DNA from 3 places in the Rhizobium sp. ZW T2_16 genome. Region 3 is predicted to be linked to each of the others. Evidence: riboswitches for the same ligand, from Rfam matches in the RefSeq annotation. Region 3 holds a riboswitch; each other region holds the start of a gene.
What was found. Region 3 has a riboswitch for thiamine pyrophosphate ahead of thiM (hydroxyethylthiazole kinase). Riboswitches for the same ligand answer to the same signal wherever they lie in the genome.
Positions count from the first base shown of each region.

Region 1: linked by a shared signal. The riboswitch ahead of ACI3K0_RS16005 (YkoF family thiamine/hydroxymethylpyrimidine-binding protein) and the one ahead of thiM (hydroxyethylthiazole kinase) in region 3 are both predicted to bind thiamine pyrophosphate.
Region 2: linked by a shared signal. The riboswitch ahead of thiC (phosphomethylpyrimidine synthase ThiC) and the one ahead of thiM (hydroxyethylthiazole kinase) in region 3 are both predicted to bind thiamine pyrophosphate.

Region 1 covers NZ_JBJDRG010000005.1:271,272-280,919, reverse strand. The annotation lists gene ACI3K0_RS16040 (ABC transporter ATP-binding protein) at 23-802, opposite strand; gene ACI3K0_RS16035 (FecCD family ABC transporter permease) at 799-1,806, opposite strand; gene ACI3K0_RS16030 (iron chelate uptake ABC transporter family permease subunit) at 1,803-2,789, opposite strand; gene ACI3K0_RS16025 (iron-siderophore ABC transporter substrate-binding protein) at 2,786-3,865, opposite strand; gene ACI3K0_RS16020 (TonB-dependent siderophore receptor) at 3,987-5,822, opposite strand; gene ACI3K0_RS16015 (hypothetical protein) at 5,845-6,126, opposite strand; gene ACI3K0_RS16010 (TetR/AcrR family transcriptional regulator) at 6,307-6,969, opposite strand; TPP riboswitch at 7,086-7,198, shown strand; gene ACI3K0_RS16005 (YkoF family thiamine/hydroxymethylpyrimidine-binding protein) at 7,189-7,797, shown strand; gene ACI3K0_RS16000 (ABC transporter permease) at 7,817-8,623, shown strand; gene ACI3K0_RS15995 (ABC transporter ATP-binding protein) at 8,620-9,399, shown strand; gene ACI3K0_RS15990 (ABC transporter substrate-binding protein) at 9,396-9,648, shown strand, end outside.
Region 2 covers NZ_JBJDRG010000005.1:79,142-88,789, reverse strand. The annotation lists gene ACI3K0_RS15180 (thiamine phosphate synthase) at 1-463, opposite strand, end outside; gene ACI3K0_RS15175 (thiazole synthase) at 460-1,233, opposite strand; gene thiS (sulfur carrier protein ThiS) at 1,237-1,434, opposite strand; gene thiO (glycine oxidase ThiO) at 1,431-2,417, opposite strand; gene thiC (phosphomethylpyrimidine synthase ThiC) at 2,417-4,252, opposite strand; TPP riboswitch at 4,350-4,461, opposite strand; gene ACI3K0_RS15155 (ABC transporter ATP-binding protein) at 4,560-5,618, opposite strand; gene ACI3K0_RS15150 (DUF5060 domain-containing protein) at 5,631-7,148, opposite strand; gene ACI3K0_RS15145 (carbohydrate ABC transporter permease) at 7,176-8,051, opposite strand; gene ACI3K0_RS15140 (carbohydrate ABC transporter permease) at 8,048-8,947, opposite strand; gene ACI3K0_RS15135 (ABC transporter substrate-binding protein) at 9,040-9,648, opposite strand, start outside.
Region 3 covers NZ_JBJDRG010000016.1:62,448-72,095, reverse strand. The annotation lists gene ACI3K0_RS24615 (OmpA family protein) at 1-1,058, shown strand, start outside; gene mobB (molybdopterin-guanine dinucleotide biosynthesis protein B) at 1,110-1,625, opposite strand; gene mobA (molybdenum cofactor guanylyltransferase MobA) at 1,622-2,236, opposite strand; gene ACI3K0_RS24600 (DMT family transporter) at 2,239-3,147, opposite strand; gene ACI3K0_RS24595 (methyl-accepting chemotaxis protein) at 3,355-5,922, shown strand; TPP riboswitch at 6,066-6,162, shown strand; gene thiM (hydroxyethylthiazole kinase) at 6,212-7,027, shown strand; gene thiE (thiamine phosphate synthase) at 7,024-7,659, shown strand; gene thiD (bifunctional hydroxymethylpyrimidine kinase/phosphomethylpyrimidine kinase) at 7,659-8,480, shown strand; gene moaA (GTP 3',8-cyclase MoaA) at 8,467-9,456, opposite strand; gene ACI3K0_RS24570 (hypothetical protein) at 9,543-9,648, shown strand, end outside.

The sequences.
Region 1 (9,648 bases), on a different contig from region 3:
CTGCAGTGAGCCGGGACGTGGATCAGTAGGGCACGATCATCGGCCGCCCGGTTAACGGATCCGGCATGACCAAAGCTTTCAGCCCGAAAGCAGCTTGCAGATTGTCCGGCGTGATGACAACTTCCGGAGTGCCTTCCGCCACCAATCCATTCCCACCGAAAAGAACAAGATGGTCGGAAAACCGCACGGCCAGATTAAGATCATGGAGAACGGTGACAACGGTCGTTCCATGATCGCGATTACGTTTTTGCAACAGGGAAAGGACTTCCAGCTGATGCGTAAGGTCAAGCCAGGTCGTTGGCTCGTCGAGCAGGAGATAAGGCGTGTTCTGTGCCAGCACGAGCGCGATCCATGCCCGTTGGCGCTGGCCGCCGGACAATTCGTCGATAGGCCGCTCGGCCAGATCGCTCAGCCCGACCTGTTCCAGTGCCTGCGCGCAGATCGCGGCGTCCTCCTCGCTCCATGGCGCAAGCAGCCCGCGCCAGGGTGTGCGGCCGCGTCTGACAAGATCCGAGACGGTAATACCTTCCGGCGCCTTGGGCGATTGCGGCAGGATGGACAGACGGCGCGCCAGTGTACGTGTATCGATCTTGCCGATATCGTGTCCTGAAAGACGCACATGACCGGAAGCCGGAGCAATAAGCCGCGCGAGGGCCTTGAGAAAGGTCGACTTGCCGCAACCGTTGGGTCCGAGGATGGACGTCACCCGCTGATCAGGCACCGCAATCGAAAGCTCACGGATAACCACCCGCTCGCGATAACCAAGGGTGAGGGATGTGGTGGTCAGCCCGTTTCCGGTCATAGTTCTCCTGCCTCCACTTCTTTCCAGAGGAGCCACAGCAGATATGGCGCCCCCATTATTCCGGTCATGACGCCGACGGGCAATTGCAGTCCGGGAATTGCCGAACGTGAGATGACCTCCGCAAGAACTGTGATCGTTGCCCCCGCGATGGCTGCCGCCGTGAGGCGCGAAGCCGGATGTCTGACACCGGCAATCCGCATGCCGAGCGGTCCGGCCATCATCGCGACGAATGGCACAGGCCCCGCAACTGCGACACCAACAGCAGCAAGCAGAACGCCAGTGCAGATGAGCCCGTATCGGGCTCGCTCGACATGCGCACCAAGACCTGCGGCGAGTTCATCGCCAAGCTCAAGAAGCGCCATGGCCCGAACCTGCAATGCGAGCACCACAAAGAGCAGCGCCCCCAGCCCGAATACCTGCAGGACATGACCCCAATTGCGTGCCGTCAGAGAACCGGCGAGCCAGCGCTGCGCATCAGCGGCCTCCTGAGGCGGCATCCGAAGCACCAAGAAACTGCTCACCGCCGACGCGAAGAAACCGATGCCGATACCGACCAGGATCAATGTCAGCGGCGACTGCCTGCCACTTCGGTGAAACGCCAGTCCAGCAACCAGCAGAGCCGCGACAAGCCCTCCGATTGCAGCAAGGATGGGCAAGGGAATGAGCAGTCCGAAGGCAACACCCGCAACCACGGCACAGCCTGCCCCGGACATGAAGCCCATCACATCCGGGGCTGCCAGTGGATTGCGCAGCAGGATCTGGAAAATCGCTCCCGACACGCCCAGCACCGCCCCGGCTCCAACGGCTGTCAAGGTGGAGGGACCGCGCAATACTCTCAGCGTCAGCGAACCCGGTCCGGTTCCGGTCATCAACCCGCGCAGAAGCTCGGCCGGTGTTATCATGATCTGTCCGACCATCAGCGACAGAAGAATGGCAACAGCCAGAAGGCCGCCGAGCAGCAACCATCCTCCCACGACCTTTCTCGCGGAACCTTCGTCACTCATGTCAGTGCTCCGGGTCTAAGGCGGCGTACGACAAAGATGAACACAGGTGCCCCGACGAGTGCGGTCATAATCCCCACGCGAATTTCTGCAGGCGCAACCACGAGCCGACCGGCTGTATCCGCGAGCATCATCATCGATCCTCCAAGAACCGCAGACACGGCAAGCTCGTGACGCAGCACGTGTCGCCCGATACGCCTGGCCAATGGAGGCACGACCAGGCCGACAAAGCCAATTGGCCCGGCCACGGCCACCGCAGCTCCAGTCATCAGCATGATTGCCAAAAGCGCGCAAAGCTGCACGGCGCCCGGCTTGGTTCCAAGACCGCGCGCCAGAGAGGAACCGAGGGCAAGCGCTTCGATGCGTGGTGCGATGATCACGGCTATGGCAGCACCCAGAACAAGCGCGACGAACATCGCTTCGAGCGGACGGGTATTCGCCTGCGCGAGCGAACCGGTAACCCAGAAGCGAAAAATCTCGAGTGTCTCGTTGCGGGAAAGAATGATCGCCGACACGAGAGAAAGCAGCAGCGCGTTGATCGCGACGCCCGCCAGCGTCAAGCGCACGGGACTGCCTGCGCCGCTTCGAGCGCCACCGACAAGGAATACGGCGACAGAGGCAATCGCGGCTCCCGGAAAGGCGAGAGCTGCCATCATGCCGCTGTCGGCATAACCGGTCAGCAGCGCCCCGACAACGACCGCGAATGCGGCACCGGCATTGACACCGAGCAGGCCGGGATCAGCCAGCGGATTGCGTGTTACGGCCTGCATCACCGTGCCCGCCATTCCGAGACCTGCACCGGCGATAAGACCGGCAACAAGGCGAGGCACACGAACGGAGCGGATCACGGCATGCGTGGGATCGTTGGCGTCGAAAGCAAAAAACGCATTCCAGAGATCGGAAATCCCGGCATCACGAACTCCCACGACCAGCGTCAATGCCATCGCAATGAACAACAGGAGCGCAAGCCCGACAACAGCCTTCAAGGCGCCAGCCCCGCCGCAGTACTTGAGGCAACCGGCGTTTTCGCGTCGCCATCGAGCGCCAGAACTATATCATCCTGCAAGCCATCGAGAGCATAGGGCAAAGAGAGGATGCTGCCGAAGCTCAACGCCGCGGCCATCACTTCACCGGCAAAGACCTCGCGCCCCTCAATATGAGCACGAAGGCTCTTGCGCAGCGGCAGTGCTTGAATATCGGGCACCTTGTCCGTGGTAGACACCCAGATCAGCAGGTCCGCATCAAGCGGCGACAAATCCTCAGGCGACAGGCGTGCATAGAAACCCTGCGTTTCGGAAAGCGACTGGATCTTCTGTGTCGGCTTGAAACCGAGCTCGGCCAGGAACGTCGCGCGGGTATCGGAACCGATGAAGGCTCCGGTCTCTCCACCAAAATTATAGGCGCATACCGCGGTCATTCCACTCCATTCAGGATGCGCGGCACGCACCGTCTGAAATTTCGCGTCAACCTCCGCAATGCGTTGTTCGGCAAGGTCCGTTTTACCTACGGCCTTGCCAACCATCCGGGTCAGTTCATCCCAGGTCGTACCATAAGCTGGCCTGCCCTTCGGCTGCATCAGCACGGGCGCGATCTGCGACAGGACATCATATTCGTCCTTAGATATGCCGGCCCCGACAGCAACAATCAGATCGGGCTGCAGGCTAGCCACCACTTCCATCGAGACTTCGCCGGAAATCAGCTGGGGCTTGGCATCACCGAGATGGGATTGCGCCCATGGCCATACACCGTAAGGCTGATTGCCGAACCACTGCCGGATGCCGACAGGCACGACATCAAGCGCCAGAAGCGCATCGTGGACGTTGTATCCCAAGGATACCACCCGTTCCGCCGGCTTCGCCAGAACGGTCTCGCCATAAACATGTTCGAAACGCAGTTCCTCACCGGCAGCAAATGCGGTGCGGGCAGAAGAAAAGAAGGGGGGAAGACCCGCGCTCATGGCAACCGCTCCGGATACGCCTGCGGCCATACGGATCAGGAACTCACGGCGTTTCACCTCGTTGATGGCGTCCACAGAAACTTCGCCAAAACCGACCCTTCGCATCGCTCTTCCTATCATCATTTGCCGCGACGTGATCATCCCCTTTGGCAGCAACACCAAAATCACATCGCAAAAATAAAGGCATCCCTCGACCGCGCCGAGGAATGCCTGAACTTGAGCCAATTTACCAGGTATATTTCAACGTCGCCAAAACCTTGCGGCGATCGCCATAGAAGGCCGACATGCTGGAAGTGTCTACGTGTGTGACATATTCCTTGTCGAACAGGTTCGTCGCGTTGATCGAAAGCGTCACGTCGTCCTTCACCTTGTAGCGGATGGCAGCATCGAACAGTGTGCGTGATGCCAATGCGATGGTGTTTGCATCGTCGGCGTAAGTCGGGCCGAGGTAACGCATGCCGAGAGCAAGGCTCAAGTCACCGAGAATACCGTTTCCAGGGATCGTATAGTCAGCCCAGAGAGAGACCATGTTCTTTGGAACGCGCGCCGGCCGCTTTCCGACATTCGCAGCAACAAGATCCTCCTCAATTTCTGCATCCCAATAGGAGTAACCAGCCGTCAAGTTTAGAGTATCAGAAAGAGCGACCTTACCCTCTAATTCCAGACCGCGGACGTTTATCTTGCCGATCTGATACTGGAAATAAGTTGGCGCGGAGCCATACTGGAGGACATTCTTTTGAGTCAAATCAAACAGCGCAGCCGTAAAGAGTATGTCGGTGCCCAGCGGCTGGTATTTTGCACCAATCTCGTACTGGGTTCCTTCCTGTGCTTTGGCCTCGCCCACCAGCGTAGAACGGCTCGCGCCGATCGGCTGGAAAGATTCCACGTAGCTACCATAGAACGAGAGCTCATCCGTCGCCTTGAATGTCAGTCCCGCCCGTGGGGTGAAGGCTTCGTCAACAGCACTGTCGCTGCCTGAATCAGTATCGGCATGATCGTAACGCCCACCGAGGGTGAGTATCCAACGCTTGTCGAACGTCAACTCCTCCTGAAGATAGATGCTCTTCGTCGCCTGAGTGCCTTCGGTTATTGACGCAGGATAGAATCCGATACTGCCCGCCCCAGAATAGACCGGATCAAATGGATCGATCGCCGGCAGTACGCCATCAAGACGACGCTCCCGAAGCTTGTCATGCTCATAACTTACACCGAGGAGAGTGCGGCTATCAAAAAGACCGAAGCTCGCGTCATATTGGAGCTGGTTATCTATATCGAAGCGCTTGGCTTCTCCATAAACACCGAGCGCGCCGCGATCTGCCGCAGGATCGGCTGAGGTCGCGTAAACGCCTTCATAAGTCAGATCGAGATTGGTGTAGCGGGCATTCTGCCGGAACTCCAAACCATTTCCGAGATTCTGGCGAAAGTCATAACCGATGTTTCGCTCAATCGTGTCCATATTGTCGAAATCCGGTTCACCCAGATAGGTTTCCGAATCGATTTCGTCTCTCAGGCTATAGGGAACGCTGTGAGATGTGCTGCCATTCCGCTTGTTGTAGCTGGTCAGCAGCGTGAAGTCCGTATCAGCAGAAGGACTGAAGGTCAGCGCCGGGGCAATATAAACTCTGTCATCCTGGCTGTAATCAATACCCTGCTTCGCGTCCTGCCACTTGGCGGTCTGACGATAGGACCAGACTCCATCCGGGTCGATCGGACCACCGAAATCTGTACCCGTTTCGATGTGATCCTCGCCGAAGGTCGTGTAGACCTCACCAAACTTGTAGTCTTGCGGCCGCTTGCTGATGGCGTTGACGATGCCGCCGGGCTGCGAGATGCCAAAGAGCGTCGAGTTTGCGCCCTTCAAAACCTCCATCCGCTGCATCCCATACGGCTCCATGCGACTGCCCGTAAAATTGATACTACGTACCGGCAATCCATCGAGGAATGTGCTCTGCCCAGTCGAATAGAACCCGCGGATCAGATAGTGATCATATCGGTTGTCTGATCCATAGACGTCGGTCAGCACGCCCGGCGTATAGGAAAGCGCTTCATCGAGCGTCTTCACGCCACGCTCCTCAAGTTCCTTCTCAGTGACGACCGAAACGGCTGCCGCTGAATCGAGGATCGGCGTGTCGGTCTTCGAACTCGTGCGCGAGCTTTTTTGCAACGATCGTCGAATCGGGCCCGACCGGCGAACCATCGCCCTGCAGGATAATCGGCTTCAACATCGTGCCGGCATCGGTCTCTTCGGCATTCTGAGCAAGAGCTTGCAGCGGCAGAACAATGGCGCAGCTGGACAAAAGCACGAGAAAACGACCGCGATTGCCGGTCTTTTTTGCGAAAGCATTGAAAACGGTAGAGCCAGACATAAAAGTGCTCCTTGAGCATACGCGAGCAAAATCAGAGGCTTCGCAGCATCAAACGCAAAGCCAAAAAATATGATTGATAAATCAGGAATTATCGGTCACCAGAAAGTGAGTCAATGCGCGAAGACTTACACCGGCAGCGTATCAACACTATCTGCGGCCGATATGCCACAGGCTGATCGATCATCTTTCGCCGGAAGACACGTCCGGCGTTTTCAGATAGCTGACGACCGCATCCGAAATCATCTGCTTGTGGCGCGCCATTAACCCCTCCTCGGAAAGATCGCGCCTGAAAATCGCGCCGAACGTGTAGCGATTGGAGACACGGAAGAAACAGAAGGCGCTGATCAGCATGTGAACATCGATTGCATCCGTGCGGCGCAGGAAAACACCATCTCGCCCGCCCCTGTCGATGATTTTTTCCAACATCTCGATGATTGATATGTTCAGATCGAGAAGCGTTTCCGACCTGCGCATATGAGCGGCGCAATTGATGTTCTCGCTGCTGACGAGGCGGATGAAATCGGGATGCGCTTCGTCATAGTCAAACGTTTCGGAAATGAGCACGCGCAATGCATCTTCGGCTGAAAGATCATCAAGCTGAAGATCCGCCTCCAGCGTTCTGATCTGTCTGTAGGAACGTTCCAACACAGCGAGGTAGAGATCTTCCTTGCCGCCGAAGTAATAATAGATCATCCGCTTGGACGTGCGCGTCTTCTCGGCGATCGCATCGATGCGGCCACCGGCCAAACCATGTGTCGCGAACTCTTCGGTCGCAGCATCGAGAATGTCCGCCTTCGTTCGTTCGGGATCGTTTTTTCGGCGCTGTTGCGGTCTGGCAGACATGGAAACGTAACTCCGGAGCTCCACCGGCCGGAGCGAATTCATACCCGTCTCGTACTCCGCTTGAAACGGTCATTCAACACTGCCCTCTTGCAAGTCCTGCATCATCTGATCTATCAGGGGCCGAACAGGGGTGCTCCGTATTGCCGGGGTTGAGATTCGGTCGTCATGACCGTGGACCCTTAAGCTGATCTGGATAATGCCAGCGGAGCGAGGTATAAGATGTTTTCCGGCGCGCAGATTTCCCTTTACCCGATGTCCGACGATTTCGTCGACGTCATCCTCGGTGCCTTGTCCGCGCTTGATCCCTATCGGGATCAGTTGAGGATCGAAACCGACGATATTTCGACGCTTCTTGTCGGTACGCCCGATATTGTCATGGCCGCGATGCGCGATCTCTTCGTTGCCGCCGCAAAATCCGGCAAGCATTGCGTCATGCATGCAACGCTGTCGCGCGGCTGCCCCGGCGAGCCGGACGATCCGATCTGCCATGTTCCCGAGATGACCGGGCCGCTCGCCCCGCTGGATGAGCGCAAGGCGCAGGCATTGACTGCCGTCTCCTCCATCCCGCTTGCCGGACAGCCGACTGCCGCGCAATTTTCTCTCTACACACTCGGCATCGGCCAGCACATGGACGAGATCTATGGCTGCATCGATTTCATCAAGTCGTCAGGCGTGTTCGACAAGTCGAAAAACTTCTGCACGAAACTGCGTGGCGATGCCGCTCCGGTTTTTGCAACCATGGGAGAGGCCTTCGTTCGTTTCGGGCCACCGCAGGGCCATGTGACGATTGATCTGACCGTTTCAGCCAACAGCCCGAGCGCCATCTAACGCCCTTACGGACAAGCCGATGTCGTCGAGCACTTCGCCCATGCGCGGACCTATGCTCCGCACCCATGCCTTCCGGGCCTTGCCGGCTCTCGTTGCCGCGAGCTGTATGCTGTTCGCATGGGAGATCTATTGCCGCTCCTCAGGCATTTCTGAGACGACGCTGCCCGCACCATCCCAGGTGCTTCTTCAGGCATGGCTCAATCGCGACGCCCTGTGGGCCAATACCGTGCCAACGCTGCGTGCCACCCTGCTGGGCTTCTCGCTATCGCTGGTTCTCGCGTTCCTACTATCAATGGCGATCGATTTCTCCACCCTAATGCGGCGGGCGCTTTTTCCGATCTTCATCGCCAGCCAGACTTTGCCGCTGGTGGCAATCGCACCGCTGGTCGTGCTGTGGTTCGGTTTCGGCCTTTTGCCGAAAATCCTGCTCGTGGCGCTCGTCACCTTCTTTCCGATGCTGGTCGCCTTGGCCGAAGGGTATGCCGCCACCGAAAACGAAGTCGAAGACCTGCTTGTCTCGATGGGCGCATCCCGCTGGAAGCGCTTCCTGCTTGCCCGCCTGCCCTCAGCGCTCCCCTATTTCTTCGCCGGATTGCGCATCTCGATTACCTATGCCGTCGTCGCGGCCATCTTCGCTGAATATGCGGGAGCGGCGAAAGGCCTCGGCATCTACATGCTCAATGCGAAGAACAATTTCCGGCCGGACCTCGTGCTCGCCGCCGTGCTGGTCAGTTCGCTGCTGACACTGCTTCTGTTCAGCGCCACTTGGGCCGTGCAGCGGCTGGCCGCACCGTGGATCGACAGTGGAGCGGGGCGACGCCCATGACCGAACCGCTGCTTTGCCTCGACAAGGTTTCGCTGAGCTACGGTGATATCGATGTGCTGCACGATATCTCGCTGGATGTCATGCCCGGCGAATTCGTCTCGATCCTCGGGCCTTCGGGGGCGGGAAAATCGACCATATTCAAGCTTCTCACCGGCGCGGCGAATGCCGACAGCGGCGAGATCCGCTTTGCCGGCAAGCCGCTTCTGCCGACAGATCGACCATTCGCCTTCATGCCACAACGCGATGCACTCATGCCCTGGCGGCGGATCATCGACAACACGATGCTTGGCCTCGAAGTTCAGGGAATGCCGCGAAAAGAGGCGCGAAAGCGTGTCGCGCCATTGTTTGAGGAATTCGGCCTCGGCGGCTTCGAGCAGCATTACCCGCAAGCGCTCTCCGGCGGCATGCGCCAGCGCGCGGCACTGCTGCGCACCGTCGTTCAGGAAAAGCCGGTCCTGCTGCTCGATGAGCCGTTCGGGGCGCTGGATGCGCTCACCCGCAACCAGATGCAGATCTGGCTCGAGGCTATGTGGCTCAGACATCGCTGGACGATCATCCTGATTACCCATGATGTACGGGAGGCCGTGATGCTTTCCGACAGGATCCACCTGCTGTCGCCGCGCCCTGCACGCGTTGAGCAGACGATCGCGGTTCCCCTGCCGCGTGCACGCTTCAGCCACTCCACGGCCCGTGCCGAGGCTGCAACCATCGAAACGTCGATACTCGATTTTCTTCTCTCTCCCCAGATCAATGATCAGGAAGGACACTTGCCATGAACCAATTACTGCTGAGCCGCCGCGCCACGCTCGCGGCACTCGCCACCCTCGCCCTGCCGGCGCTGCCTGCCCGGTCCCAGGCCGCGTCAAAGGTTACGGTCGCCCTCGACTGGACCCCGAACACCAATCACATCGGCCTTTTCATCGCCCGCGATAAAGGCTTCTACAAGGACGAGGGTATCAACGTCGAAATCCTCCCCTACACGGACACCTCGGCCGGAACGCTGGTTGCCAATCACGTGGCCGACT
Region 2 (9,648 bases), on a different contig from region 3:
TGGCGACAAGCGGAAGATCGCCGATCCGGCGCTTCCAGTCGGCAACACGCTCGACGCCCTGCGGCTGCCATTTCATCTTTTTGAGGATGGTCGACCAGACGGGGCCGAGCGCGACATAATCCGGCCTTGCGGAAAGAGCCGTATCGAGTTCGGCGATATCATGGGTGGAGACCCCAAGCTTCAGTTCCGCCCGGCGAATGGCTCCGAGATCGGCTTCCGCCAGATCCTCCTGGCCGAGATGGATGAAATCGCAGCCTTCATCGATCGCCAGTTGCCAGTAATCGTTGACAACAAGCTGGCAGCCGTGCGCCGAGCATATCGCCTTCGAGCGGCGAATTTCCCCGCGCAACACGGTGTCGGGCGTTTCCTTGATGCGCAGTTGCACAAGCTTGACACCAAGCGGTACCAGCCGCTCGATACAATCGGCGCTATCGACGATGAGGTAGAAGGGATCGAGCCTCATGAAAATACCGCCTTGCCGATGACCGGAGTCGAGGGCACCGCCATCTCGCGCGGCTCCAGCATGCCGGAAAGGTAAGCGAGACGGCCCGCATCTATCGCCTTGGCGAAAGCCTCGGCCATGGCCGGCGGGTCGCTCGCACCGGCAACCGCCGTGTTGAGCAGCACGGCGTCGTAACCCAGTTCCATGACTGTGGCCGCGTGCGACGGCCGGCCGAGGCCTGCATCGACGATCAGCGGGATTTCGGGAAAGGCAGCCCGCATGGCGACAAGCGCCGATGGATTGCGCGGCCCTGCCGCCGAACCGATCGGCGCGCACCAGGGCATAAGCAACCGGCAGCCCGCGGCCAGCAGCTTTTCGCCGACGACCAGATCGTCCGTCGTATAGGGAAAAACCTCAAATCCTTCGTCGGTGAGGATGCGCGCAGCCTCGACCAGTTCGAAGACATCCGGCTGCAGACTGTCGTGATGGCCGATGACTTCGAGCTTGATCCAATTGGTGCCGAACACTTCCCGCGCCATTTTTGCCGTCAGCACCGCCTCCGATGCGCTGTGGCATCCGGCGGTGTTGGGCAGGATGCGAACACCCAGTTGGCGGATCAGCTCGAAAAACGCGCCGCCCGTCTTGCCGCCGGATGTCTCGCGGCGCAGCGAGACGGTGACGATGCCTGCACCGGAACGCTTGACCGCGTCGGAAAGAATGGCCGGTGACGGATAACGCGCGGTGCCGAGCAGCAGGCGCGATGACAATTCCGCATCATATAGTTTCAGCATGGTTCATCCTCCCTGCATGGGCGACAGGATTTCGATCCGGTCTCCCTCCTGGAGACGCGCATCCGCCCGATCCTCGCGATGGACGAGATCGCCGTTGATGGCGGTAGCCAGCCATTCGCCCTCGTATTCGAGCGCGGCCAGAAGCTCCGCAAGCGTGCGCGTCTCCACGGACTGAGTTTCACCATTGACGATGAGGTTCATAGGGTCAGTTCCTTCTGAATGGCATAGCCGTTGGAAAGCAGGCCAGCAGCCTTTTTCGCCATGGCCGGCGCCAGCAGAAAGCCGTGGCGGTGCATGCCGGCAATCGCCAATCCGCCTTCCATTTCCACCACCCGCGGAACGTTGTCATCAAAGGCAGGACGGATGCCGACACCGGTTTCCACCACCCGCGCCTCGCCGAAGGCAGGATTCAGCGCATAGGCCGCGTTCAGCAATTCCATCAGCGAGCGCGCCGAAATCGGCCCGTCATCCTCCGTCTCGATCATCGTTGCACCGACCATGAAGCGGTGATCGTCGCGTGGCACGACATAGATCGGATGGCGCGGGTGCAGCATCCGGACCGGACGCGATAGAGCCACATCGGGGGTCTCCAGATAAAGCATTTCGCCTCGCACGCCGCGTAGGCCCGGAATATGGGGAATGGCTGCCGGGCCGGTGCAATCGAGAACGGCGGTATAGTTTTTCCTGGGCGGCGGTCCCCAGCCGAGGTGAAACTGTCCGCCATGGTTGCGGATCGCCTTTGCCAGCCCTGCCAATGCCCGGCGCGGATCGAGATGCGCCTCACCTTCGAAGAACAGCGCCTTGTCGAACCGGCCGACAAGCGACGGTTCCAGATCGGCGATTTCGTCTCTGCCAAGCCAGACATGACCGCGTGTGCGCGAAGCAAACCGAGTGAGATCGGCCAAGTCACGCGGCTGCGCCACGACCAGCGTGCCGTTGCGAATGACCGCACCCGGCACCGCCCTGTCCCACCAATCGGCGGCATCGAGCCCGAGTGTCAGCACGATCTCTTCCGCCGCCTCACGCTCGCAATAGGGCGCCAGCATGCCGCCGGCGAAATGCGATGCGCCCTGCCCGATCGTATCCTGATAATCGACGATATCGACATCTTCGCCGCGCCTGAGAAGTTCATAAGCCACCGTGAGGCCGGCAACGCCGGCCCCTTTGACGAGAAACAGAGACATCAGGCCTCACTCCCGGCATTTGCCAATGGGTTTTCCACCGGCATGTAGAGATCACCACCATCGCGATATTTCGCCGCCATCGCCTCAAGCCCCTCCTTCTGCGCCTCGGCGCGGATATCGTGTGAGATCCGCATCGAGCAGAATTTCGGCCCGCACATGGAGCAGAAATGCGCCACCTTGTGTGCGTCCTTGGGAAGCGTCTCGTCGTGGAAATTCCGCGCCGTATCCGGGTCGAGCGACAGATTGAACTGGTCCTCCCAGCGGAACTCGAAACGGGCGCGCGACAGGGCATCGTCGCGCAGCTGCGCCCCCGGATGGCCTTTTGCCAGATCGGCGGCATGGGCTGCTATCTTGTAGGTGATCACACCGGTCTTGACGTCATCGCGATCCGGCAGGCCCAGATGTTCCTTCGGCGTGACGTAGCAGAGCATGGCGGTGCCGAACCAACCGATCATCGCAGCCCCGATGGCGGAGGTGATGTGATCGTAGCCGGGCGCGATATCGGTGGTAAGCGGACCGAGAGTATAGAACGGCGCCTCGCCGCAGGTCTTCAGCTGCTTGTCCATGTTCTCCTTGATCTTGTGCATCGGCACATGGCCGGGGCCTTCGATCATCACCTGGCAATCCTTTTCCCAGGCGATTTTCGTTAGTTCTCCGAGTGTCTCCAGTTCGGCGAACTGCGCGGCATCATTGGCATCGGCAATCGAGCCGGGACGCAGGCCGTCGCCCAGCGAAAAGGTCACGTCATAGGCGCGGGCGATGTCGCAGATCTCGTCGAAATGCTCGTAGAGAAAACTCTCGCGGTGATGATGCAGACACCACTTGGCCATGATCGACCCGCCCCGCGAAACGATGCCGGTGACGCGATTGACGGTGAGGTGGATATAGGAAAGCCGCACGCCGGCATGGATGGTGAAATAATCGACGCCCTGCTCGGCCTGCTCGATCAGCGTATCGCGATAGACCTCCCAGGTGAGATCCTCGGCAATGCCGTTGACCTTTTCCAGCGCCTGATAGAGCGGCACCGTGCCGATCGGCACCGGTGAATTGCGGATGATCCATTCGCGGATATTGTGAATGTTGCGGCCGGTCGAAAGATCCATGACCGTATCGGCGCCCCAGCGGATCGCCCAGACCATCTTTTCCACCTCTTCCGCCATCGACGAGGTGACGGCGGAATTGCCGATATTGGCGTTGATCTTCACCAGAAAATTGCGGCCGATGATCATCGGTTCGCTTTCGGGGTGGTTGATATTTGCCGGAATGACGGCGCGGCCTTCCGCAACTTCGTGGCGTACGAATTCCGGCGTGATGTAATCCGGGATATGCGCACCGAAACTTTCGCCATCCCGCGTCAGGGCTTCCTTCGCAGCCTGCCGGCCGATGTTTTCGCGGATGGCGATGAATTCCATTTCGGGCGTGATGATGCCTGCGCGGGCATAGGCGAGCTGGGTGACGGCCCGGCCTGCATTCGCCTTGAGCGGCATGTTGCGGATGGGGAACTCGGGCGTCAGCCGCTCGCCGGTGGCAAAACCGTTATCCTCCGGCTTGACGTGCCGCCCCTCGTATCGGGCGACATCGCCGCGAGAAAGAACCCAGTTTTCGCGCAGGCGCGGAAGGCCTTGGTCGATCGCGACGATATGGGCAGGATCGGTATAGGGGCCGGAACTGTCATAGACTAGGACTGGCGGCTCGCCGGATGTCGGGTGAAGCGCGATCTCGCGCATCGGCACGCGGAGATCGGGATATTCCCTGCCCGCAACATGGATCTTGGTGGAAGCCGGAAATGCGCCCGAGGTAACGGTCGGGCTTTGATTTTTGGCGGCAATATTCATCGTGAGGCTCCAAGTTTCAAGGTTGGAGACCCAGTCCTAGAGCCGGAAAGATGGAAGAACGCCGATCACGGAATCCGGTTTACGGATTTGAGAATTATCGCAGCGTTTTGCACCGTCCCTACGCCAGTATGAACTGGATCAGGTTCAACGGGTCACTGCGCGCGATAGCAGAATCTCAGCCCCTTGACGGGACACCCCTGGTGAATGCGATGAGGCTATGACAGGCGAGCTAGCGGGTCAAGTAGGTGATGCAAGCACCGCGGGAAATCGGAGGGCTCAATCTCGCGGGCTCGCAGTCGGCTTTACCTCAATCGAGCCGCACTTCACTCGCGGGATCGAAGAAGTGGACTTTGGCGGAACTGATCGACAGACGGATCTCCTCACCGGGCGCAAAATCCACCCGGTCGTTGACGACACAGGTGACTTCCGTGCCGCCGACATCGGCCAGAACATGCGTGTCTGCGCCGGTCGGCTCAACCACCTTGATCGTCGCCTTGGCGCCATCCTGCGTGCCTACGGCAAAGCCTTGCGGACGGATGCCAACCACGACGTCACCACTGCTTCCACCCTTCGGCAGCGATGGCAGCGCCAGTCGCTCTCCGCCCGGAATAAGAAGGGACTGGCCCTCGATCTTGCCGCGCAGAAAATTCATTGAAGGCGATCCGAGGAAGCCGGCCACGAACATGTTATCCGGACGGTCGTACAGCTCCAGCGGGGTGCCGATCTGTTCGACGCAGCCGCCGCGCATGACGACGATTCGATCGGCCATGGTCATCGCCTCGACCTGGTCGTGGGTGACATAGACGATGGTCGACGCCAGTCTCTGGTGAAGCGCCTTGATCTCGGCGCGCATCTGCACACGCAGCTTGGCATCGAGGTTGGAAAGCGGTTCGTCGAACAGGAAGACGTCGGGATCGCGAACGATCGCGCGGCCCATGGCGACGCGCTGGCGCTGGCCGCCGGACAATTGCGACGGCTTGCGCTGCAGGAGCGGGGTCAGTCCGAGAATTTCGGATGCTTCCGCAACCTTCTTGTCGATCTCGGCCTTTTTCATGCCGGAGATTTCCAGCGAGAAGCCCATGTTCTGGGCGACCGTCATCTGCGGATAGAGCGCGTAGTTCTGGAACACCATGGCGATGTTCCGTTCCTTCGGCGACAGCGTGTTGACCACACGCCCGCCGATATCGATACGCCCTGCGGATATGTCCTCGAGGCCGGCGATCATTCTGAGAAGGGTCGACTTGCCGCAGCCTGACGGGCCAACCAGGATGAGGAATTCCCCATCCCGGATGTCGATCGTAACACCCTTGACCACTTCGAGCGCACCAAAGCTCTTGCGCAGATCGGAGACTTGAACCGTCGCCATGATGATACCTCTCTAATGCGTCTTGCGTGGGCGTATGCGCACAGCAAGATATGGCCGGCCCGGCAGCGTCAGCCCGAACGCGGCGGCAAACTGGTTGGTGATATGAGAACCACCGGTAATGCGCTGCGGGTGAACCTTCGGCAGCGGCCCCTTCTCCAGCGGCGTGATGCTCATGTTCCAGACATCGATGAGATCGATTTCCCAGTCGCCATCTTCTTCCGGCAGGCCGAGCGCCCATTCGACCGGCTGATGCTCGCCGAAATAGATGTAACGGACGTCGCCATCCTGAGCCGCGGATACCCGCTTGTAGGTCGTGCCCCGTTCCAGCATGGGGGTCAGGCCATTGACGGCATCCTCCTCGAAGATCTTGCGGAGGAAGTCGATACGCGCCGATGCCTCGCCATGAAGCACGCCGCCCTTTGCCCACCAGAGTTCGTCATTGGCATCGAGGAATGTTTCGCCGTGACCGATATAGCCGCCACGGCAAAGCGTCAGCCAGTAGCGATGAACCAGTTCGTGGCCATCGATATTGCCCCATTCCTTCGGGATATTGCCTTCGTATTCGGGCTCGTCGTTGACGACAGGCTTGCCATAGGCGGCGCGCCAGTCGAGCGTCTTCTTGACGTCCCAGTTCTGGATGCAGACGTGATCCACCCAAGGTTTGCGGTGATCGTAATTCTTGTCCACATCGCCATTGTGGATCGACTTCGGATGGCGCAGCGGATCGCCTTCCTCGATGATCTGGAAGAAGCGGTCCCAGCGCTCCATCGGCTTCGTATCGAGAAGGAAGTCGTATTCGTTGGCGAGCGACCACCAGACATTTCGGTAGGCGGCGATACGCGCGACGATATAACGGAGATATCGGAAATCCTGCTCCTCCGTCATCGTGCAATAGCCCCAGCGGTCATAGGGATGGAAGAGGATGATATCGGCCTCGATCCCCATTTCCATCAGACGGCCGATCTGGTTTTCGAAATGCCGGAAGCATTCGAAATTCGGCCTGTCCATGTCATGGCTGCCATCGGCGCGCTTCTCATAGACGTCGAAGAGCGGCTCGTTGGTGTTGTAGATATAGTCTTTCGGGAATACGCCCATGCGGATCTTGTTGAACGGCGCCGTCTCGAGCGTCCTGAAGGTCTGCTCCTGCAGCTCGACCGTCTGGTGCGTCCAGGCATAGCAGGTCGTGCCGAAGGGCAGGTATGGCTTGCCGTCGGCATAGGCGAAATGAAACTGGTTGCGCACCCGCACCGGGCCGTGAACGCCCGACTTGGCCGGACCAACGGTCAACGAGCCGTTCAGGCCTGCCAGCGCCTTGTCGCTGGCGGTCGTTACGAAGCGCCAGGCACCCTCGGTGGCCGGGCAGAAGCGTACCTTGTAGACGCCGTCACCATCATAGAAACCGGGAACCGTTACGTCGCGATTGCCGAGCGAAAACGTCGCGGCGAAACTGACGTCGAGATAGGGATTGCCGCCTGCGGGACCCTTGGCGGAAAACTCGAAGACATCCCAGCGGCTCACTTTTTCTGACATTTCTAACTCCTGAATATGATTGGATTTTCAGCCCTTGACCGCACCTGAAGTCAGTCCGCTGACGAAGTATCTCTGGAAGATCATGTAAACGAGGATGGCGGGGAACACGGTCATCGCGATCGCCGCATTCAGCTGGCCGTAATCGGTCGAGAACTGCCCCTGGAAGGACATCAGGCCGAGCGGCAGGGTCCACATGTGACGGTCCTGCAGCAGCACCAGCGCCATGGCGAATTCGTTCCAGGTGGAAACGAAATCGAGGATCAGAAGCGCAGCCAGCACCGGCAGCGAGATCGGCAGGAATATCCGGCGAAAAACCGTGACATGCGAGGCCCCGTCGATCAGCGCCGCTTCCGACAACTCCTTCGGCACCGCCTTGAAGAAGCCGTGCAGAATGAAGACCTGATAGGGTACGCCGAAGGCCAGATAAGGCAGGATGACGCCGGGATAGGTATCGATCAGGCCGAAACCGTTCACCAGGGTGAAGATCGGCGCCAGCATGACCTGGAACGGGATCATCGCACCGAAGAGGAAGAACAAAAGCAGCAGTTTGCCGAAACGCAGCCTGATCCTTGCCAGAGCATAGGCGGCCATCGCCGAAAACATCAGGCCGAGCGGCACCTTGATGACGGTGATGATGACGCTGTTCTTGAACGTCGTCTCGAAATTGCCGCGCGCCCAGGCGCCGGAAAAGTTGTTCCAGGCGATGGCTTCCGGCGGCGTGAAAGCGCTTGTTGCCATAACCTCGGCATTCGACTTGAGCGCCGTGAATGCGATCAGAACGACGGGCGCAATCCAGACCAGCGCAAAGGTGACGAGGATTATCCAGAGGATGATCAGAAAAGGGTCCCGGCGCGGCTTGAGCAGCAAGGCGTCGTCTTCCTGGCGGGGTGCTATAGCAGTCATTCGCCTGCTCCTTCATCACGTTGCGACCAGCGCAGGTAGGGAACTACAATGGTCAGCGTGACCAGAAGCAGGATGACCGAAATCGCCGAGCCTCTGCCGAAATCGAAGATCTGCATCGACTGCATGAAGGCCCATAGAGCCAGCATCTGTGTCGACTGGGCCGGGCCACCACCGGTCATGCCGTAGACGATATCGAAGGCCTTGAGGGAGGAAATGGTCGACAGGACGAGGACGATCGCCAACGTTACCCGCAGCGCCGGCAGCGTCACATGCCGGAAAACCTGCCAGCGGCTCGCACCATCGATGCGTGCGGCCTCGACAAGCGAACGATCGACGCTCTGCAGGCCGGCGAGGAAAAGCACCATGGAAAAGCCGACATACTGCCAGGTATAAGCGACGAACATCGAATACAGAGCGATCTCGCGGTCACCCAGCCAGTCGCTGATCAGCGACTGCAGGCCCAGACTGGTGAGGACCTGATTGAACAGGCCGAAGAACGGGTCATACATCCATCGCCAGATCGTCGCGACCGCGATCGGTGCGATGATGACCGGCAAATAATAGACGGCGCGCATCGGTACCCGACCAAAGAGTTGCTGATTGAGGCCGAGCGCCAGCAGCAGGCCGATCGTGGGCGGGAAAATGACGGCAAGAACGGTCCAGGTGATGGTGTTGCGCAGGGCAACCCAGAACACCGCGTCATTCGTCAAAATGTAGCGGTAATTCTCAAGCCCCACCCATTCCCTGTGCGGATCGAGGCCGTTCCAGTGCTGGAAGCTCAGGAACACGACTTCGATCATCGGCCAGATGGCGAAGGTGGCATAAACCGCCAGCGCCGGGCCGATAAGCATCAGGGCTTGCGCCCGTGAGGACTGCATGATTTTCGAATTGAACATTGGAAACCCGTTTATCCCGAGTCCTGACCTGCAACGCAGGTCGACAGTCTCCGCGGCGAAGACGCCGCGGAGAGATCAGGCACAAGCCTGATTTACTTCTTGCGGTTGCCGATAAACGTTTGCATTGCAGCCGCTGCCGCCTGAGGCTCGATCCTTGCTGCCGCGACATCGTTGATGACGCGGAAGTATTCTGTCGTCACATCGAGCGGGAATGCCTGGTCGCCGTTGACGAACGTGCCCTTCGCGTCAGCGAATATCTGCGTCCACTCCTTGTGCATGGCCGACGCATTGTCCTTGAGCTTCACTTCCTTGTTGACGGACAGCGCACCGAACGTGCCGGCAATCTGCGTCTGGAATTCGGTCGAGGTGAACGAGTTGATGAACTCGGCGGCGAGATCCGCCTTGGTGGTCTTCGACGAAATGTAGAAATATTCGGCGAAGCCATAGAGGCGACCGGTGCCGTTGGGGAACGGGAAAACGTCGTAGTCGTCGACGTTGCCGCCTTCCTTGATCTGCGAGACGAGCCAGTCACCTTCGAGCATCATCGCAGCGCGCTTTGCCAGGAACAGGGTGAAGGACTGCTTCTGGTCGACGCCCATGAACGGCGACAGGATATAGTTCTGTCCCCACATCTTCATCTCGGCAAAGGCCTTGGTGGCGCATTCCGTCTTGCTCCAGTCCGCCTTCATCGATTTCAGCTG
Region 3 (9,648 bases):
CCAATGATCGTGTCACCCGCGAAGACCGGGAGCGCTGGCGCAACCAGCGTCGCGAGCTGGTAGAGGAACGCGGCCAGCGTATCGATGGCCGGCCCGATTTCGAACGGCCGCGCGGCTGGGATGTTTTGGGCCCGATCGGCGACGCCCTTCTGGGACAGAACCAAAACCAGGATCGCAATCGTGACCGTGGCCGCGACAGGAATTGGGATCAGGACCGTGACGATGGTCGCGTTATCATCTCGATCGACAACCAGACCTATGTGCGCCACGACGACAGCCGCCGCTTCTACGATGATGGAGGCCGTCCGGAATATGAGCGTCTGGGCGACGGTCGCTATCGCGAGGTCGTCGAACGCAACGACGGTACCCGCGTGGTGACGATCCGCAACCGCTATGGCGAAGTCGTCCAGCGTTCGCGCATCGTCCGTGGCGGTCGGGAGTATGTGCTCTATTACGCACCGGAGCTTCTGGAAGACCGTCAGGACTATACCTGGCGCGATCCGGGTGACGACCTGCCGCCGATGCGCCTTGGCGTGCCGATTGACGACTACATCATCGATACATCCAGCCAGCCGGATCGCGACTATTACCGCTTCCTTGAGCAGCCGCCGGTGGAGCGGGTCGAACGGCCTTATTCGCTCGATGAGGTCCGTTATTCGGCCCGTATCCGCGACAAGGTTCCGCGTATCGACCTCGATACCATCACCTTTGCCACGGGCAGCGCCGAGATTCCGATGAACCAGGCAACCTCGCTGCGCAAGGTTGCAGACGCGATCAACAAGGTGCTGGAAAAGGATCCGTCGGAAACCTTCCTGATCGAAGGTCATACGGATGCGGTCGGCTCGGATGAAAGCAATCTAGTCCTTTCGGACAAGCGCGCAGAATCGGTGGCTGTTGTCCTGTCGGATGCTTTCGGCATTCCGCCCGAAAACATGACGACGCAAGGTTACGGCGAGCGGTATCTGAAAGTGAGTACCGAAGCGGCAAACCAGGAAAACCGCCGCGTGACGATCCGCCGGATCACGCCTCTCGTAAAACCTGTCGCCTCGAACCAGTAACGGATCGGACAGGCAGGAATTGGAAGCCGTCGGCCAATCGGTCGGCGGCTTTCAGCGTTTTGGAAGACCTGTGATGTCGATGATGAAGTCGGCAATGGATGCCGTGTCGTCGAGCTCGAAGACGGGCAAGGTTTGCAAAGCGAGCGAGTGATCCGTGGCGATCGCAACGATATGGGGATCAATCGGTGCCAGAGGCTCGCGGCTTTTCGATTCCAGCCGGCGCAGTTCTATCTTCGGGATGGCCTCGTGCTTGTAGCCCTCTACGAGTACGAGATCACAAGGTGCCAGCCGTGAAAGGATTTCGGCAAGCGTCGGCTCAGCTTCGTCTCGCAGTTCATGCATGATCGCAAAGCGCGTTCCCGAGACAATTGCCACTTCCCCGGCGCCCGCCTCCCTGTGCCGAAATGAATCCGCACCGGGCTTGTCGATGTCAAAGTCATGATGCGCGTGCTTGACGGTGGAAACGCGATAACCGCGGGCGGTAAGCTCCTCAACCAGACGAACGGTCAGTCCCGTCTTTCCAGAATTCTTCCAGCCGGAAATCCCGAAGGCGGGCGTGGTGTTCATTCAAGGCTCTCCGTAAAGGCCGCGGCTTGGGTAAGCTCTTCTGGTGTGTTGATGTTGAAGAAGGGATCAAGCAGGCCGCGGCGTGTCTGAAGCGACGGGAAATCGATAGTCACCATGCGGTGACGGCTCAGGAACCCATTGATACGGCGATTATCGTTATCAATCAGCCAGTGTTCGAGATCCTCCGCAAGAGCGATCGGCCAGAGGCCGAAAACCGGGTGACGGCGCTCCAGTGAGGTGGCGATGACGATGGTTTCCGGATCGGAACAGGCTGCGCTGAATTGCAGCACAAGATCTAACGGCAGAAAAGGGCTGTCGCACGGAACGCTGGCGAAATGCGACACTTCTGCGAGCCGGCGGGAATAATGGCGCATCCCGGTAAGGATGCCGGCGAGTGGTCCTAGCTGTCCGGCGAGATCATCTGCAAGATAGCGATAGCTCTCAAACCCCGGGAAGGGGGCATTGGCGTTGACGGCGAGATCCGATACCTGAGGAGCCAGTCGCCTAATGACATGAGCGAGAACGCTTTTGTCGCCGAGCGGAAGCAGCGCCTTGTTCGCTCCCATGCGGCTGGAGCGGCCACCGGCAAGAATGAGACCGGGCGGGCGCATCCTCAGCCACCCGCCGTGGGCGTCACCGCCTTTTTGGCCGTATCGATGGCGCGGCGGCTTTCGCGGTAGAATGTATAGAGGCCGGAGCAGATCACGACGGCTGCGCCCAGGAGCACTGTCATGCCCGGACGCTCACCGAAAACCAGGACCCCGATGAGGAGCGCCCAGATCAGGCTGGTATAGCGGAACGGCGCAATGAAGGAGATTTCTCCGCCGCGCATGGCGAGGATGATTGCCTGATAGCCGCAGAATACCGCAATCGCCGTCAGCGCCAGAAGCAGCCAGTTGAAACCCGAAATCGGGTGCCATCCGCCTGTCGGGCCGACGAGAACAAAGCCGACGACCATGATGATGAAGGAGGTGAAGAGGGTCACGTGGATGGTCGGGATTTCCGTTGCGATCCTGCGTGTCACGAGATCCCGGCAGGCGGTGAAGAAAACCGCTGCAAGCGGGAACAGCGCGTCGCTGGAAAAGCCTTCAGGTCCCGGCTGGATGATCAGCAGCACACCCAGGAAGCCGACGATGATGGCGCTCCAGCGCCGCCAGCCGACCGGTTCGTGAAACAGAAGCGCAGCCCCGAGCGTAACCGCAAGCGGCAGCGACTGCATGATCGAGGAAGCCGAAGCGAAATCGATCCTGGCAAGCGCGTTAAAGAAGGACAAAGTTCCGCCGAGTTCGCAGGCGGTGCGCAAAAGCACCAGCGGATGGGTGAAGGCGCGTAGCGAGAATTTGGCGCGCAGGAGAATGGAGACCGCAAATACGAGTATGGTTGTCAGAACCCCACGTACTGCCATGATCTGCGGAATGCTGAGGTCGTGCGTCAATGCCTTGACCATCGCGTCATTGCAGGAAAACACCGCCATCGCGGTCGCCATGAGCAGCGCACCGCGCGTGTTATCCGACAATGCCATCCCGATTCCTCCACCCTTTGCGTCCCGTCTTTACGTGATCGGCAAGTTTGCTGCCAGCAGATTTCCATCTGATTTTTCCGCGCGCAAATGTCGCCGGCTGCCATTAACGGTTGCTCAACCGAAAGTGGCCATCGTGTGCAGATGTTCCCGCATGAGGCTGGAATCGCTCCGTTGTGCACACATGCAATCGTGCCTTCAGCGCAGCTAATGACGGGGAAAAAATTGTTTATCGATCGACTTTTGCAAAGCCGGAAAATTGTAACCAAGGTTCTTCTGTTCGTTGTTCCTCTCGTTCTGCTGATCGCGGGCGTGGGCCTTGCCGGATATTACACGGCCAATACTCTGAATGGCCATATGACCGTGACCCGCGCCACGATTGAGAACATCGGCGATTTCGAGCGCCTTCAGTCGAGCTTGCAGGAATATTCCGCTACGCCGAATGAAAAGACGCTTTCGGCACTAAGAGCCGATATCGATGCCCAGGAACAGGGCGTCGGTGTGCTTGAGGGACTTCTGACAAGCGAAGGGGATCGGTCACGGGTTGCACCGGTTATGGGGCTCGCCTCGGCAATGCGCAGTCATGTCGATGCGCTGTGGGCCGTCAAGCTGCTGCGGGACGAAACGGATGCGCAGATGGCCAGCGCCGTGACGGAAATCGATACGCTCGGCACGGAAGTGGAAGCGCAGGTGGGCAGCCTGCGCAAGCAGAGCGCCGGCAAGGAGAAATTTGCCAAGGGCATGTTGCTGGAAGCCTATGCCTATAACGCCATTTCGGGCAGGGTCTCGGACTTGCGTGAAGCAATGCGTCGTGCCGAAAGCGACGATGCGGCCATCAATACGGCCAAGCTCTACCTCGGCCCATTGGAAGAGGAATTCGCAAAGATCAGCACTCTCGTATCGGAAAAGGCGGGCAAGGCTTTCGATCCGGCGCGACAGGCCGCCGCCAGCTTGAAAGCGACCATTGCCGGCGACGCCCCGATCGCCGACAAGGCGCAGGCGGTGCGTGTCGGAACAAGTGCACTCATGCCGATACAGCGAGATTTGGATAATCTGTCCAACAGCCGGGCCGTAACGGCGGCTGAACGGTTTGTCGGTCTTGAAGGTGATGTGGCCGTCCAGCGTGAGCTGCTTGCCCAGACAGAGGATTCGCTGCGCAGGATCGATGAGCTCAAACTGCTTGTCGAGCGGATGAGCGGTACGATGAGCGAGGCTTCGCAGAAGCCGCTTCTTGAATCGACGGCGGGTTTGCGTACCGTCTCGGCGCGTGTTTCTGAACTTGCCAAGACCAACTTCACCATGGCTGGCTTTGCTGTGAAGCTGGAGCCGCTTCTCGCATCGCTCGACGCCGGATCGACAAAGCTGATCGTGATCGCTTCCGACTGGCAGAAGAAGAGGGCGGAAGCCACGGCCACTCTGACCGGCGCAATGGCCGGGCTGAAGAATTTCGTTGCCCAGGCTCAGGAAGTCGGCAAGGAAGATAGCGAACGGTCGGCAAACCTTTCGGTCGTCGCCATGGTGGTCGGTACGATATTGGCGATCGCTGGCGGCCTGATGCTGGTCGAGACATTGCGCGGCCCTCTGCGCCGGGTGACCGAAGTGATGAAGCGTCTTGCCGACGGCGACCTCGAAGTTTCGATCGAAGGCCGCGAGCGTGGCGATGAGATCGGTGACATGGTTCGTTCCGTTACGGTATTCCGCGACGCTGCGAGAGAAAATGTTCGGCTGGAGCAGGAAGCCGCCGCCGCCCGGGAGCTCTCCTCGGCGGAAGCAGAACAGCGTGCCGGCGAACGTGCCCGCATCGCGGCCGATCAGCAGCATGCGTTGACCGCGCTCTCGGGCGTGCTCGGCAATCTGGCCGAGGGCGATCTGGCAACGGGGATGGACGAAAATCTCCCGGCAGATTTCGTCATGATGGCCAGAACCTATAATCAGGCTGTCGATGCTCTCCGTGCGACTTTGTCCGAAGTCGGTTTTGCGGCGCAGGAGATCAATGGCGGTACGGCCAATCTTTCCGCCTCCGCCGACGATCTGGCGAAACGCACGGAACAGCAGGCGGCCGCGCTGGAGGAAAGCTCTCGGGCTTTGCGCCACTTGAGCGATGTTGTGCGTAGCACCGCTACCAATGCCCGTCAGACGTCTCAATCGGTCAACGAGACCGAAGAGTTCGCCGTCCGCTCAGGCGAGGTCGTGGCACGCGCAGTCAATGCCATGGGCGAGATCAGCCGCTCCTCCGACAAGATCAGCCAGATCATCGGCGTCATTGACGAGATCGCCTTTCAGACGAACCTCCTGGCGCTGAATGCCGGCGTCGAGGCTGCTCGCGCTGGTGAAGCAGGCCGCGGTTTTGCTGTTGTCGCCCAGGAGGTCCGCGAACTGGCCCAGCGCTGCGCGGGTGCGGCTCGCGAGATCAAGCAGTTGATTTCGGCAAGTGCAACGCAGGTCGAAAGCGGCGTGCAGCTCGTCGAGGAAACCGGCGAAGCACTCTCCAGGATCATTGCTCACGTCACCGATGTTCGAAAACTGGTGGCACAGATTTCCTCGGCTGCCGCAGAGCAGTCGACTGGCATCACGCAGGTCACGCAGGCTGTCAACGACGTCGAACTGATAACCCAGCAGAATGCCGCCATGGTCGAGGAGAACAATGCCGAAATACGTGGCCTGCGTCACCGGGTGGAGGATCTGACCCAGAAGATCGGCCGCTTCAGGACCAGCGACAGCAGCGGGACCTATTACCAGGAGCCTCAGCCGCGTTTGCACCGTAGCAGCGCCGCATGACGTGAAGGCAGATGCCCAGAATCTCGTGAAACTTCAAAAGCCGCCGCCAGACACGACGGCGGCTTTCGAGGCTAAGGCTAAGCCCGCATCTCGCCGCATTTGCGTAAAAAGGCTGGAATCGCGGATCATCATCCGGTAGTTGTTGATCATGACAGGGGCGTCCGGCGAAAGCCGGGCTGAGAAGTACCCTTTGAACCTGAACCAGATCATGCTGGCGGAGGGAGTCGTTCGGGTCTTCGTTCTTGACGTCGTATCCCCACGTCGACCTCCGCCTCAAAAGGAGGCGCAGATGGCAGACGATTCCGCTCAATCATTGAAACCCGGCGCATTGCTGGCAGCGATGCGGCAGAAAAATCCATTGGTGCAGAACATCACCAATTTCGTCGCGATGAACATTGCCGCCAACGTGATGCTGGCTGCGGGCGCATCTCCTGCAATGGTGCACAGCCCGGAAGAGGCGGCGGAATTCGCGGGCATAGCGGCGGCACTGACCGTCAATATAGGGACCATCTCGCCGGACTTTTTCGACGGCATGAAGCAGGCCGCCGAGGCTGCAAGCGAAGCGGGAAAACCCTGGGTACTCGATCCGGTCGCGCATTTCGCGACCGCCTATCGGCGTGCCGCCGTTTCAGCGCTTCTGGAGCACAGGCCGACGGTAATCCGCGGCAACGCTTCCGAAATCATTACGCTTGCCGGCGAGCATGCATCGGGGCAGGGGGTGGATTCGGGTGACAGCGTGGCTTCTGCGCAGGCTGCTGCCCGCGCTCTTGCCATTCGTCATGGCTGTGTCGTCGCCGTGACCGGGGAACGGGATTTCGTCACCGACGGTCATCGTGCCGTTCATGTTCTCGGTGGATCTGCGCTGATGCCGAAAGTGACGGCGCTCGGTTGCTCGTTGACCTGTGTCATCGGCGGTTTTGCAGCAACCGTGCCGGACAAGCCGTTTGAGGCAACGCTTGCGGCGCTTGCCTTGTTTGCTGCAGCTGGCGAACTGGCGGGACGGGACGCTCATGCGCCGGGGTCCTTTGCCGTGCGTTTCCTCGATCTGCTTGCGGAAGTGACGCCGGATGCCGTTGATGCCGTAGCGCGGGTGATACCGGCATGAAGCAGTTCGACCTTTCCCTTTATCTGGTGCTGGACCCGGATCTTTGTCGCGTGATCGGCATGGTCGAGACGGCGCGACTTGCCGTGCTGGGCGGGGCAACGATGGTGCAGTTGCGCGACAAGCAGGCAACGACCGCAGAGATGATCGCGACGGGCCTGCAGCTGAAAGCTGCCCTTTCAGGGGCCGGCGTGTCGCTGATTGTCAACGATGATGTGGAGGCCGCGCTCGCGATCGGTGCAGATGGTATTCATGTCGGGCAGGAAGACATGAATGCGACGGAGGTTCGAAAGCGTGTTGGCGATAGGCTAATCCTTGGTCTCTCCGTAGAGACGGAAGATCTGGCGCGACGGGTTGATCCGGCGGTGGTTGATTATGTCGGCGTCGGTCCGGTCTTCGCGACCGGCACGAAGCCGGATCACAAGCAGCCGATCGGTTTTAAAGGCCTTGCGCGGATCGTGGCGGCATCCCCGATACCCGCAGTCGCGATCGGCGGCGTCAAGATTCAAGATGTCGAAGAAATCTTTCGCGCAGGGGCAACGGGTCTCGCGGTCGTATCCGCCATATGCGGATCGCCCGATCCCCAAGCTGCCACAAGATTGATCGCCGATAAAATTGCGGAGGTGAAGAAATGATGATTCGCAATGTCTTGTCGATTGCCGGCTCCGATCCATCCGGCGGCGCCGGCATACAGGCGGACCTCAAGGCATTTTCCGCCCGCGGCACTTATGGCATGGCAGTGCTGACGGCGTTGACGGCCCAGAATACGCAGGGCGTGACCGCCATTCACGCGTTGCCTCCGGAGTTCGTTCGTGCCCAGATCGAGGCGATTTTTGCCGACATAACGGTCGATGCGGTAAAGATTGGCATGATCGCCAATGCGCAGATTGCGCGCACCGTTGCAGAATTGCTTGAGACCCATGCGATGGGTATTCCGATCGTGCTTGATCCGGTGATGGTCGCAAAGGGTGGCGCTCCACTTCTTGCCTCCGATGCCGGTCAAGCGGTTATCGACCGGCTGCTGCCGCTTGCTTCCGTCATCACGCCGAACCTTCCCGAAGCTGCAGTCCTGCTGGGCGAGAATGAGGCTAAGACACGGGCGGAAATGGCCAACCAGGCGATGGGTCTGCTACAGCAAGGACCGGGTGCCGTGCTGATCAAGGGAGGCCATCTCGCCAGCGATGACAGCCCAGATGTACTGGCGGATAGTGGTGGCGTGACCTGGTTTGAAGGGCCGCGCACGACGACGAGGAATACCCATGGCACCGGCTGCACCCTGTCGAGCGCCGTTGCCGCCGAACTTGCCAAGGGACGGTCCATGGTGGAGGCGGTGAAGTGGGCGAAAGCTTATCTGGCCAAGGCTATAAACGCTGCCGACACGTTATCCGTCGGCAGCGGACACGGGCCGGTCAATCATTTCGTCGAGCTGTGGGAGAATGAGGTCACCCGCCGGTGACGCTCATGTGTCGCGCGACGGCGGGGCGTTTGTGAGTGCGGTCGATGATGAAGTCATGGCCTTTCGGCTTGCGGGTGATCGCCTCATCGATAGCATTGGCGAGGTAATCATCATCGTCGGAGCCGCGCAAGGCGGAACGCAGGTCCGCGGCGTCGTTCTGGCCGAGACACATGTAGAGCGTGCCGGTGCAGGTGAGGCGTACGCGGTTGCAGCTTTCGCAGAAATTATGCGTCATCGGCGTGATGAAGCCTAATCGTCCATTTGTTTCCTTTACCTCGACATAACGGGCGGGACCGCCTGTCTTGTAAGGAATTTCGGAAAGAGTGAACTGCTCTTCTAGGCTTGCCCGAACCTGCGACAGGGGGAGATAGCGGTCAGTGCGGTCCTCTTCGATCTCGCCCATCGGCATGGTCTCGATCAGCGTCAGGTCCATGTCCCGGCCATGTGCGAAACGGATCATTTCCGGGATTTCATGCTCATTGAAATCCTTCAGCGCCACGGCATTGAGCTTGATCTTGATCCCGGCTTTCTGGGCAGCATCAATACCGTTCATGACCTGACGGAAATTGCCCCAGCGGGTGATAGCCTTGAATTTCGCTTCGTCGAGCGTGTCGAGCGAAACATTGATGCGGCGCACACCGTTGTCATGAAGCTCTTGCGCATAACGGGCAAGCTGCGAACCATTGGTCGTCAGCGTCAGCTCATCGAGCCTTCCTGCATCGATTTGTTTTCCAAGCGCCTCGACCAGGAACATGATGTTCTTGCGCACAAGCGGTTCGCCGCCTGTGAGTCTCAATTTGCGAACACCCTTCGCGATGAAGGCGGAACAGAGACGTTCCAGCTCTTCGAGCGTCAGCAGGTCCTTCTTCGGCAGAAAAGTCATGTTTTCTGCCATGCAATAGGTACAGCGGAAATCGCAGCGATCCGTCACTGACACACGAAGATAAGTCACCGCACGACCAAACGGATCGATCATCGGCGCCTGGGCCGATGCTGGATTGCCGAACAATGGTGGGGTAACGATGGAATTCAAGTCAATATACTCCTGATTGCCGGAATCTGGTGGTCATCATCGATGACGTCAAGCTTTATACCGACAAAGCGGATGGCACTTTGATCAAAACGGCGCGACGCACAGGGTTGCGGCGAATTGATGAAATCCATAATC